2 regions of the Hydrogenophaga atypica genome follow, and region 1 is predicted to be linked to the other one. Evidence: riboswitches for the same ligand, from Rfam matches in the RefSeq annotation. Region 1 holds a riboswitch; the other holds the start of a gene.

The links. Region 1 has a riboswitch for S-adenosylhomocysteine ahead of ahcY (adenosylhomocysteinase). Riboswitches for the same ligand answer to the same signal wherever they lie in the genome.
Region 2: linked by a shared signal. The riboswitch ahead of metH (methionine synthase) and the one ahead of ahcY (adenosylhomocysteinase) in region 1 are both predicted to bind S-adenosylhomocysteine.

The regions. Positions count from the first base shown of each region.
Region 1 is NZ_JBHTCA010000001.1:425,564-431,656, forward strand. It holds gene ACFQPB_RS02090 (YeeE/YedE family protein) at 1-1,020, shown strand, start outside; gene ACFQPB_RS02095 (MFS transporter) at 1,037-2,251, opposite strand; gene ACFQPB_RS02100 (HAD family hydrolase) at 2,248-3,036, opposite strand; gene ACFQPB_RS02105 (hypothetical protein) at 3,131-3,502, shown strand; S-adenosyl-L-homocysteine riboswitch at 3,512-3,592, shown strand; gene ahcY (adenosylhomocysteinase) at 3,660-5,093, shown strand; gene ACFQPB_RS02115 (TlyA family RNA methyltransferase) at 5,100-5,840, shown strand; gene metF (methylenetetrahydrofolate reductase [NAD(P)H]) at 5,843-6,093, shown strand, end outside.
Region 2 is NZ_JBHTCA010000019.1:60,756-66,848, reverse strand. It holds gene ACFQPB_RS18260 (GspE/PulE family protein) at 1-1,110, shown strand, start outside; gene metH (methionine synthase) at 1,233-3,956, opposite strand; S-adenosyl-L-homocysteine riboswitch at 3,980-4,047, opposite strand; gene ACFQPB_RS18250 (hypothetical protein) at 4,232-4,429, opposite strand; gene ACFQPB_RS18245 (RNA-directed DNA polymerase (Reverse transcriptase)) at 4,402-4,803, opposite strand; gene ACFQPB_RS18240 (porin) at 5,345-6,093, opposite strand, start outside.

The DNA of each region.
Region 1 (6,093 bases):
GGTTTTTTTGGTCAGCGCTCCAAATTCTGTCTGCGCGCGGCTGTCATCGAGTTCTGGCACCACAAGTTTGGCGACAAGCTGGCCGTGTGGCTGCTGGCGTTCTCCACCGCCGTGGTGGGTGTGCAATTGATGGTGTTGCTGGGTGGGCTGGATCTGAGCAGCGCGCGCCAGTTGTCGGCACGTGGCAGTTTGTCGGGTGCGCTGATCGGTGGGTTGATCTTTGGTGTGGGCATGGTCATGACACGCGGTTGCGCCAGCCGGCTGCTGGTGTTGTCGGCCAATGGCAACCTGCGCGCGTTGCTGTCGGGCCTGGTGTTTGCGGTGACAGCGCAGGCCGCGTTGGGCGGCATTCTGGCGCCGTGGCGCGAAGCCCTGTCGGCTCTGTGGACGGTGGAGGGGGGCGACAGCCGCAACCTGCTGGCGCTCACCGGTGTGGGGCCGTGGGGTGGCCTGGCTTTTGGTCTGGTGTGGCTGGCGGCGGCCTTGTTTTTTGCGGTGCGCAGCGGCTGGGGCTTCTGGAAATGGTTTGGTGGCCTGGGCACCGGTTTGATGGTGGCGCTGGCCTGGGCCGGCACCTACCAGGTCATGTCGCACTCTTTCGAGGTGGTGCAGATCCAGGGTTTGACCTTCAGCGGCCCATCGGCCGAATGGCTGATGCGGGTGCTGGGCGAGCCCAACGCGCCCTGGACGTTTGGGCTGGGTCTGATGCCCGGCGTGTTTGCCGGCTCGCTGATTGGTGCGTTGGTGGGCCGCGAATGGAAGCTCGAAGGTTTTGGTGGTGGCTACACCATGCCGCGCTACATCGGCGGTGCCGTGCTCATGGGCTTTGGCTCCATGCTGGCGGGCGGTTGTGCTGTGGGGGCGGGCATGACCGGTGGCGCCATCTTTGCCGTCACCGCCTGGCTCGCCTTGCTGGGCATGTGGGTGGGCGGTGGCCTGGCCGACCGCCTGCTGGACGCGCCGCACCACCACGCCACAGCAGCCAGTCCCGCCAACACCACGGGTGCGGTGGTGCCTTGAGCGGGAGGTGTGTGGCTTATCGCCGGAGCAACGCGTAACCCGCGCCCGCCACGATCAGCAACAAAGCCGGAAACCCCACCGTGGGCGACCATTGCAGCGCCGCCGCTCCCAGTGCGGGCGCCAACACCCCGCCCAGCGTGTAGCTCATCACCAGCACGGCCGTGCTGTTGACCAGGGTGTTGCCTGTTTCGCGCGAGCCGATGTCGATCATCACCAGCGTGTACAGGCTGCCACCGGCACCACCCCACACAAACGCCACGGGTGCGGCCAACCAGGGCGTGCCGGCCACAAAGGGAATCACCAGCGTGGCGGCCAGCGTCAGGCCGGCGCCGGCCCGCATCAGCCGGCGCCGGCTGTTTGCCGCGTCGCCCCAGCGTTGCTGCGGGTGGCGGGCCATGCGGTCGGCCAGTTCGCCGGCGGGCAACATCACCAGCGCGCTGCCCAGGCCACTGGCCGATACCAGCAGCGCCGCCGCCGTGGCGCCCAGGCCCAGCGCCAGGCCGTACAGCGGCAGCATGGCGGTGAGGCCACTTTCAAAAAAGCCACCAATGAAGCCGATGGCCATGACCATGGGGTGGGTGACCAGCGCGTGCCAGACGCCGCGCAGGCCAACATGGACATCGCCTTCGTCGTGGGCTGCCGGCATGGCAGGCACCGTCAGGCTGCCCAGCAGCCCCAGCGCCAGAAAACCGACCGCCCACCACACGGCCTGCGCATTCTGTGGGCCCACCCAGGCCAGCACGGCTGGGCCGATCACGAAGGTCGTGCCCACCATGGTCTCGAACAGGCCCACGTTGCGCCCGCGCAGGTGGCTGGGTGAAAACTCGGCCACGATGGCTTCGGCCAGCACCCAGCGCAGGCCGCCCGCCATGCCGGCCAGCAGGTACAGCACAAACCACAACGCCGGCTGATCGGTGAGGGCAAAGCCCAGGCCGGTCAGCACCGGCACCGCCGCCGACAGCCACAGCGCCGGCCGTCGCCCGATGCGCTGCGTGAGAGCCGAGGCCATGGGCGCCATACACAGGATGCCCACCCACACCGTGGCGGCAAACAGGCCGGCCACGGCGGTGGACATGCCGGCATCGGTGAGGCGCAGCAGCAGCAGGGGCGAGAGCATGAACACACCCACCAGTTCGCAAAACGTGGCGCCAAAAATCGCCACCAGCCCACGGCCTGCGTGGGCGGCCGGCGCTCCCGCTGCGCCGTGGGCGGGCAGAGGGTGTTCGCTCACGCGCGGACCTCCAGCACGGCCTGTGCCACCTGCGCAAAACCCTGCCCACGCTCGCCCGGTGTCACGTAACGGGGCAGGTGCTTGAGTTGCGGGACAAAACGCGCGATGTTGGCCACGCCCACACTGTGGGTGAAGTGGGCAAACATCACTTGGTCGTTGGTCGAATCGCCCACGTAGACCCAGCGGTCCAGCTCGGCGTCGAGGGCACGGCCCGCGTGGGCTTGCAGGATCCAGCGCGCGCCCACCAGCTTGTTGTGTTCACCCACCCAGCCGTTGATGTGGATGCTGCTGACCGTGGCGTTCAGACCTTCGGCGCGCATCAATGCCACCACCTGCTCGATGGCCGCTTCAGGCAGGTGGGTGAACTCGCTGTGGTCGATGGCGATGTCGGTCTCGCGCCCAGGGCTGTCGGTGGCACGCCGCGCGCCGGGCACCTCGCGCTCAATGCGTGCCAGCACTTGTTGCAGGTGGGCGAAGTTGGCGGCGCGGGTGGCGGCGTCCTGCAGGTACAGGCGACCACCGCCGGGCAGCAGGGCCACAGCGCCGTTTTCGGCCACGATGGCGTCCACCGGCCAGGGGGTGGCGCCATGCACAAATGGCAGGCTCCAGCCCACCGGCCGGCCGGTGATGGCGTAGACCACCAAGCCCGCACGCTTCAGCTCGGCAAGGGCTTGCAGCGCTTCGCGGGCGATGGCGCCATCGCAGGTGAGCGTGTCGTCGATGTCGGTGAACACGCCGTGGACAGGGGCGCGCGCGGCGGCGGGCCATTCAGACAAGGGCAGCATGGGCCGGGAGCATAGCCGAGGGCATTTTGCAATTTGTCACAAACTGATTTTTTCACTATGCTGCGGGTCCGTTCATCCACCGGAGCGCGACCTTATGAACCCACAGGCAATGGCATGGCTCAAGGCGGCCGCCGTGTATTTCGTGATCGGTGTTGGCATGGGCATTTACATGGGCGCCAGCCATGACCACACGCTCAAGCCCGTGCATGCCCACGTGAATTTGTTGGGTTGGGCGTCGATGGCGCTGATCGGCTTTTATGTGCTGCATTTTGGCGACCGCATGAGCCGCCGGCTGGAGCGCATCCAGTTCTGGCTGCACCAGGTGGGGGCGGTGATCTTGCTGGTGTCGCTGTCGCTGCTGGTGTTGGGCAACACCGCGGTGGAGCCGGTGGTGGGCGTCACGTCCATCGTCGTGGGGGCTTCTGTCCTGCTGTTTGCGGTGAACGTTTTCCGCAGCCTGCGGTAGAATTCGCGCTCTCCCGAGGAGCGTTGCAGCGTGGCCCAGTTGGCGCCGCGTGAGGCTCGGGGTTCAGATTCGCAACGACGCTCATCCACTTATCGTGTGGTGAGCGCTTTTCTCCCCCCGGCAAGTGGTTCTCAAACTTCGTTTTGGAGCACACCACATGAACGCACGCGTCCACGCCGTCAACACCGACTGCGTCATCACCGACATCACCCTGGCCGACTGGGGCCGCAAAGAAATCAAGATCGCCGAGACCGAGATGCCTGGCCTGATGGCCATCCGCGAAGAGTTCGCGGCCAAGCAGCCCTTGAAGGGCGCGCGCATCACCGGCTCGCTGCACATGACCATCCAGACGGCCGTGCTGATCGAAACCCTGCAGGCGCTGGGCGCACAGGTGCGCTGGGCCTCGTGCAACATCTTCAGCACGCAAGACCACGCCGCTGCGGCCATCGCCGCAGCCGGCACGCCGGTGTTCGCCGTCAAGGGTGAAACCCTGGTGGACTACTGGGACTACACCCACCGCATCTTCGACTTTGGCCCCAAGGGCACCGAGGGCGAAGGCCCCAACATGATCCTGGACGACGGGGGCGACGCCACACTGCTGATGCACCTGGGCAAGCTGGCTGAGAAGGATCAGGGCGTGCTGGCCAACCCGGGCAGCGACGAAGAAAAAATCCTGTTTGCCGCCATCAAGGCCAAGCTGGCCGAGGACAACACCTGGTACAGCCGCAAGAGCGCGCAGATCATTGGCGTGACCGAAGAGACCACCACCGGCGTGCACCGCCTGAAAGAAATGTCGGCCAAGGGCACGCTGATGTTCCGCGCCATCAACGTCAACGACTCGGTGACCAAGAGCAAGTTCGACAACCTCTATGGTTGCCGCGAATCGCTGGTGGACGGCATCAAGCGCGCCACCGACGTGATGATCGCCGGCAAGGTGGCGGTGGTGGCCGGTTACGGCGACGTGGGCAAAGGTTCGGCCCAGGCCTTGCGTGCGCTGAGCGCCCAGGTGTGGGTCACTGAAATCGACCCCATCAACGCCCTGCAGGCCGCCATGGAAGGCTACAAGGTCGTGACCATGGAGTGGGCCGCCGACAAGGCCGACATCTTCGTTACCACCACCGGCAACCGCGATGTCATCACCTTCGAGCACATGCAGGCCATGAAGGACCAGGCCATCGTCTGCAACATCGGTCACTTCGACAACGAGATCCAGGTGGCCAAGCTGGAAGCGAACTGCCAGTGGGAAGAGATCAAGCCCCAGGTAGACCACGTGATTTTCCCGGACGGCAAGAAGATCATCCTGCTGGCCAAGGGGCGGCTGGTGAACCTGGGTTGTGGCACCGGCCACCCCAGCTTTGTGATGTCGTCGAGCTTTGCCAACCAGACGATTGCGCAGATCGAATTGTTCAGCCACAGCGACGCCTACGACGTGGGCAAGGTGTATGTGCTGCCCAAGCACCTGGACGAAAAGGTGGCGCGCCTGCACCTCAAGAAGGTCGGCGCCATGCTGACCGAGCTGAGCGACGAGCAGGCCGCCTACATCGGCGTGCCCAAGCAGGGTCCGTACAAGCCCGATACCTACCGCTATTGAGCAGCCATGCGCGCTGACCAGTTGCTCGTCGAGCGCGGGTTGGCGGCTTCGCGCTCGCAAGCCCAGCGGCTGATCGCCGCGGGCGTTCGCTGGCGTCTGGGTGCAGGCGACTGGAAGCCCGTGGCCAAGAACGGCGACGAGTTGCGCGAGACGGTGGAGCTGCAACTGGTGGACAACGCCGAGTCGCGTTATGTGTCGCGTGGCGGTCTCAAGCTCGAAGGCGCGTTGCGCGAGGCCGGCTTGGGGGTCAGTGGTTGGCGCTGCCTTGACGTGGGCCAGAGCACCGGCGGCTTCACTGACTGCCTGTTGCAACACGGCGCGGCGCAGGTCACGGGCGTGGATGTGGGCCATGGCCAGTTGCATCCGGCGCTGCGCGTCGATGCAAGGGTGCGCTGCATCGAAAAATCCAACGCGCGCGAACTCACGGCCGAAGCGGTGGGCGCGGACTTTGACCTCGTGGTGGGCGATCTGTCCTTCATCTCGCTCACGCTGGTCTTGCCGGCGCTGGCGCCGTTGCTGCGCCCGGGTGGCCACCTGCTGATGCTGGTCAAGCCACAGTTCGAGTTGCAGCCGCAGCAGATCGGCAAAGGCGGCATCGTGCGCGATGTGGCCTGGTACGCGGTGGTCGAACAACGGCTCCGAGAGGCCTGTGCGGCCTTGCGCTTGCCGGTGCGCGGCTGGTTCGACAGCCCCATTGCCGGGGGTGACGGCAACCGCGAATTTTTTGTTTTTTGTTCCAAGGAATGACCATGGGCCTGCCCATCAGTCTCGAATTTTTCCCGCCCAAAACGCCCGAAGGCGCCGACAAGCTGCGTGCCGTGCGCCAGCAGTTGTACGCCCTCAAGCCCGAGTTCTGCTCGGTCACTTACGGCGCGGGCGGCTCCACCCAGGACGGCACCTTCAACACCGTGCGTGAGATCCTGGCCGAAGGGGTGGACGCGGCCTCGCACTTCTCGTGTATCGGTGCCACGCGCGAGAGCGTGCGCGCCCAGCTCGCGCA
Region 2 (6,093 bases), on a different contig from region 1:
GCCCCCTACATGGAGCTGCCCCACACCTACCGCGCGGCCCTGGTGGCGCGCATCAAAATCATGTGCGACCTCGACATCTCCGAGCGCCGCAAACCGCAGGACGGCAAGATCGAGTTCGCCAAGTTCTCCAGCCAGTACCCGGTGGAACTGCGTGTGGCCACCGTGCCCACCCAGGGCGGGGCCGAAGACGTCGTGATGCGCATCCTGGCCTCGGCCAAACCCCTGCCCATGCCCGACCTGGGCCTGAGCGCGCCCAACCTGGCACAGCTCAAGGACGCCGTGGAGCGACCCTACGGCATGGTGTTGTGTGTCGGCCCCACGGGTTCGGGCAAAACCACCACGCTGCACGCGGTGTTGCAGCACCTCAACACCCCGCGCCGCAAGATCTGGACGGCGGAAGACCCCATCGAAATCACCAACCCCGACTTGCGGCAGGTGCAGGTCAATCCCAAGATCGACTGGACGTTTGCGAAGGCCCTGCGCTCTTTCCTGCGCGCCGACCCCGACATCATCATGGTGGGCGAAATCCGCGACCAGGAAACCGCCCAGGTGGCCATCGAAGCCTCGCTGACCGGCCACTTGGTGCTCAGCACGCTGCACACCAACAGCGCGCCTGAAACCATCCTGCGCCTGCTCGACATGGGCATGGACCCGTTCAACTTCTCCGACTCACTGCTGGCGGTGGTGGCGCAACGCCTGGTGCGTCAGTTCTGCAACGAATGCCGCAAAACCGAGGTGGCCAGTACCGAACAGGTGGACGAGTTGGTGCGCGACTACCTGCGCGCCTTCCCCGACGACCTGCGCCCCACCGCCGAGGCCGTGAAAGCCGAGTGGCTGGCACAACATGGTCGCAACGGGCAACTGCAGCATTTCCACGCGCCCGGCTGCAGCCACTGTGACAACACCGGCTTCAAAGGCCGAATGGGGGTGCATGAGCTGATGGTCAACGGCCCCGAATTGCGCCGACTGATCCAATCCCATGAACGGCCGGAAGTGCTGCAGTTTGAAGCCATGCGCCACAGCCACTTCCGCACGCTGCGCCAGGACGGCATCGAAAAGGTGCTGGCCGGGTTCACCAGCATCGACGAAGTGCGCGCCAACTGCAATTGACCCCCTCCGGGCGTGCACGAGCGAAACGCAAGCGCGGACACAACCGGGGATGCCGTCGGTCCGGCTCCGCCGGCCGACTGGCATCGCCCCCTGGGGGGTGAAGCCGAAGGCGGCGCGGGGGGTTACAAGTTCGGGGCCAGCAAACGCTGCAGTTCGCGCTCGTCGGTGTGTTTGCGTGCCGAGAGGTCACGCACCTGATCATCACCAATGCGGCCGACGTTGAAGTAGGTGCTTTGTGGGTGTGCCAGGTAAAAGCCGCTGACGCTGGCCGCCGGCGTCATGGCCAGGCTGTCGGTCAGGCCCATGCCAATGTCGTCGCACTGCAGCAGATCGAACATGTCGCGTTTCACGCTGTGGTCGGGGCAGGCAGGGTAACCTGGCGCAGGACGGATACCCTGGTATTTCTCCGCGATCAGGTCTTCGTTGCTCAACGCTTCGTCCGACGCGTAGCCCCACAAATCGGTTCGCACCCGCTGGTGCAAACATTCGGCAAACGCCTCGGCCAGGCGGTCGGCCAAGGCCTTGAACAGGATGGCCGAATAGTCGTCGTGGTCGTCCAGAAAGATTTTTTCGCGCTTTTCGCTGCCCAAACCCGCCGTCACCGCAAACACGCCCACGTAGTCAGGCGCCACGCCTTTGGGCGCCACAAAGTCTGCCAGGCAACGGCTCGGACGCATCACGCCGTCGATCACCTGTTTTTCGGTCTGCTGACGCAAGCCGTGCCAAGTCATGGCCACCTGGGTACGGCTCTCGTCGGTGTAGAGCTCAATGTCGTCGTCGTTGACCGTGTTGGCCGGGTACAGACCCACCACGGCGTTGGCACTCAACCATCGGCCCTCAATGAGCCTTTGCAGCATGCGCTTGCCGTCGCTGAACACGCGCTGCGCCTCGGCCCCCACCACCTCGTCCTTGAGGATGGCCGGGAAAGGGCCGGCCAAATCCCAGGTCTGGAAGAAGGGGCCCCAGTCGATGAAGCGAGCCAGCTCGGCCAGATCGAAGTTCTTGAACACCCGGCGGCCGATGAATTTGGGCGCCACCGGCCGGTACGCGGACCAGTCGATGGGCGTCTTGTTGGCCCTTGCCTGACTCAGTGGCCACAGCGGCACCTGTTTCTTGTTGGCGTGCTGCTGGCGCACCTTGTCGTAGTCGGCGTTGAGATCGGCAATGAACTGGCTGGCCTGCTCACTCAACAGACCTTGCGCCACGCCCACGCTGCGCGAGGCATCGGGCACGTACACCACCGGGCCTTCGTAGTGGGGTGCAATCTTGACCGCGGTGTGGACACGGCTGGTGGTGGCGCCACCGATGAGCAGCGGTATTTTGCGCAGGCGGAAGTGGTCGTCTTTCTGCATCTCACCGGCCACGTACTGCATTTCCTCCAGGCTGGGGGTGATCAGGCCGGACAGGCCCACGATATCGGCACCCTCGACCTTGGCGCGCGCAAGGATCTCGTGGCACGGCACCATCACGCCCATGTTCACCACCTCGAAGTTGTTGCACTGAAGCACCACGGTGACGATGTTTTTCCCGATGTCGTGCACGTCGCCCTTGACGGTGGCAATCACAATCTTGCCCTTGGGCTTGGCGTCGCCTCCGGCGGCCACCAGCAGGCGCTTTTCTTCTTCGATGTAGGGCAGCAGGTGGGCCACCGCCTGCTTCATCACGCGCGCGCTCTTGACCACCTGGGGCAGGAACATCTTACCCTGGCCAAACAGGTCGCCCACCACGTTCATGCCGTCCATCAACGGGCCTTCAATCACGTGCAGCGGCCTGCCGCCATCTGCACGGATGGCCTGCCACATTTCTTCGGTGTCTTCGGTGATGAACTCATTCAAGCCATGCACCAGTGCGTGGCTCAAACGCTCGCGCACCGGCAAGGCACGCCAGGCGTTCTTCGTGCTGTCGTCGCGTGCAGCGCCTTTGGCGCTTTCGGCGATTTCCACCAGACGCTCGCCGGCGTCCGGGCGCCGGTTCAGCACCACGTCTTCCACGCGCTCGCGCAACGTGGGCTCCAACTCATCGTACACACCGATCATGCCAGCGTTGACGATGCCCATGTCCATGCCGGCCTGGATGGCGTGGTAGAGGAACACGGTGTGGATGGCCTCGCGCACCGGGTCGTTGCCACGGAAGCTGAACGAGACGTTGGAGACACCACCCGACACCTTGGCGCCCGGCAGGTGCTGTTTGATCCAGCGCGTGGCATTGATGAAGTCCACCGCGTAGTTGTTGTGCTCTTCGATGCCCGTGGCAATGGCGAAGATGTTGGGGTCGAAGATGATGTCCTCCGGCGGGAAGTCCACCTCGTCCACCAGGATGCGGTAGGCGCGTTCGCAAATCTCGATCTTGCGCGCAAAGGTGTCGGCCTGCCCGGTTTCGTCAAAGGCCATGACCACGGCCGCTGCACCGTAGCGGCGCACCAGGGTGGCCTGGCGTTTGAACTCGGCCACACCCTCTTTCATGCTGATGGAGTTGACGATGCCCTTGCCCTGGATGCAGCGCAAACCCGCCTCGATGACGCTCCACTTGGACGAATCGATCATCACCGGCACGCGGGCGATGTCGGGTTCGGTGGCCATCAGGTTGAGAAAACGCACCATGGCGGCCTCGCTGTCGAGCATGGCCTCGTCCATGTTCACATCGATGACCTGGGCACCGTTTTCCACCTGTTGACGCGCCACGGCCAGCGCCTGCTCGTACTCGCCGTTGAGAATCAGCCGAGCAAAGGCTTTGGAGCCGGTCACGTTGGTGCGCTCGCCGATGTTGACGAACAGGCTGCCTTCGCCCACAACCAATGGCTCCAGGCCAGACAACAACATGGGAGGAACGTTCGCAAAATCGGGCATGGACTCACCTGAAGAAAACACAGTACAGGTGAGCGTCGTTGTCATCCAAGCCTGACACCCGGCACCGGGTGCTGCAACGCTCCTTGGTCAAGCACGTATTTTAAAGTCGATGGGGCCACAAAAGCGCCACCAAAGCGCTGCCAAGGCAACGGGTGAACATCAAATCGGCATAGGGGGCCTCCCTCATAGGAGGCGCACCTGCCACACCACCCGGCATGCGGGTCCGCCCCGGGCGGTTCGAGAGCTTGAGGTCATGACAGCCTTGGTGCTCCCAGTCAATCGAAGTACGCAATGGTGAGCACCGTTTTGAGCAATCGGTCACTGTTGCGCAACCAGCGGCGGCTGCTCACTGCCACTTGCCGCGCCACGTATTCTTTCGCACCCAGTGCTTTGAGTGCCCGGTAGGTGGTCTTCGCCCCCTTCCAGTGCTTGAGCTGGATCGCCCTCAAGCGGTGGCGCAACCACTCGTCCAGCTCTCGCGAGACCCTCGACGTTTGCGCCAGTCCGAAGTACGCCTTCCTGCCCAGCAGGTACCCAGCTCACGCTGGCTCCCATCGGGTTTGGGTATCAACACCTTGCGTACCGGAATGGGCCGGTAGCTGCCTGCCAGAAGCGCTTGGCGGATGTCGGGCCAGCTCGTGCGGATCAGCTGGGCGGTCTGCTCGATGTCGAGCCCGTCCACCCCAGCAGCTCCCTTGTTGGCCTTTACTTTTCTCCACGCGGCCAGCAGGTTCTGTCTCGTCAGCGCCGCCTCCAGCAGGCCAAGGCCCGCCATCGGCTTTGCCGACCCTGTGCCCTGGTGTTCAGCGAGCGGGCCGTTGGCTTCGTCGCTGATGAGATCACGCATGGCTTCACCGTGCGCTACGCTCACCCGCCCAGGTTGCCCCAGCATCTGACGCATGGCCTTTGACATCTCCCTGTCCTCAAGCACTCACTCTCGTTTGGTCCTTCGCCCTTGCCTTGTGACCTCATCGGCCCCGGCGCCTGCTACTACGACCTTTGCTGACTTCTCGCTCCGGCACAGCCGTCGCCCTTTCAGGCACAAGGCGAGCTCTCCCCAGGTAAGAACGCACACCTTCATCGCACAGCCGCCGCATCTACGCCACCTCGCCTTGGTCACAAGAGCTTCGCGGTTGTTTGCCCGCTTGCCCTGCTTGGCAGCGCCTTCTATGCGGTTCTTGTTCATCGGCTCGCGATTTACGCTTCACGCTTCCTTCCCACGCTCGGTCGCCCTCACGCAGCTGCGCTTCACTTTGCTCACTGTGACCAGCTCGCAGCGGGACTTGCACCCGCAGGTCATCCAAGCTGGGCGCACAAACGAAAAAGCCCGCTGTGTTTCCACAGCGGGCTTTTCATCTCATCCAAGCTGGCTTACGCCAGCGTATGGATTAGAAGGTGTGGCGAATGGACAGGTCGAAATTGGCCTTGGTGCTCTTGGCCTTGCCATAAGTACCGATCACGGCAGTGCGCTTGCTCAGGTTGTATTGAGCGCCCAAGCCCAGCTTGTTGGATTTGACCTTGGGGCCAGCAGCCAGTGCTTGGGTCTCAGAGCGGATGTAACCAGCGCTGAACACGGTAGCGCCCATGGGCACGTTCACGCCGAATTGCAGGGCGGTGTACTTGTTGGCGGGGTTGGCAGCGGAGCCGCCTTCGACGTTGTGGTAAGCCACTTTCAGATCGGCAACGCCGAAGTTGTAGCCGGCACCGATCACATATGCGTCATCGTCGTAACGGTTTTGCATCACGCCGCCCATCACGGTCAAAGGACCGGCAGCGTACACAGCATTGGCGCTGAACAGCGCCTCGGTGCCGGCAGCAGCGCCGCCCAGCTGAGCTGCGGTCTGGTCTTTGAAGCCGTAGGTGACGCCAACAGTCAGGCCACCGAACGAAGGGGAGGTGTAGTGAATGCCTTCCGAACGGCCCAGGTCAGCGTTGTCGGGACCGGTCGACACGTTACCGGCGGCAGCAGCGACGGAAGCCGAACGCACGGTGCCCCAGGGGTCAGCCCAGTTGTTCACATCGTTGTAGGCTTCAATTTCGCGGCCCAGACGGATGCTACCGAAACCACCGCTCAGACCCACGGTCGAAGCGCCTTGGAAGGTACGGCGGCCAGCGTTGGTGCCGTCGTTGTTGCCGT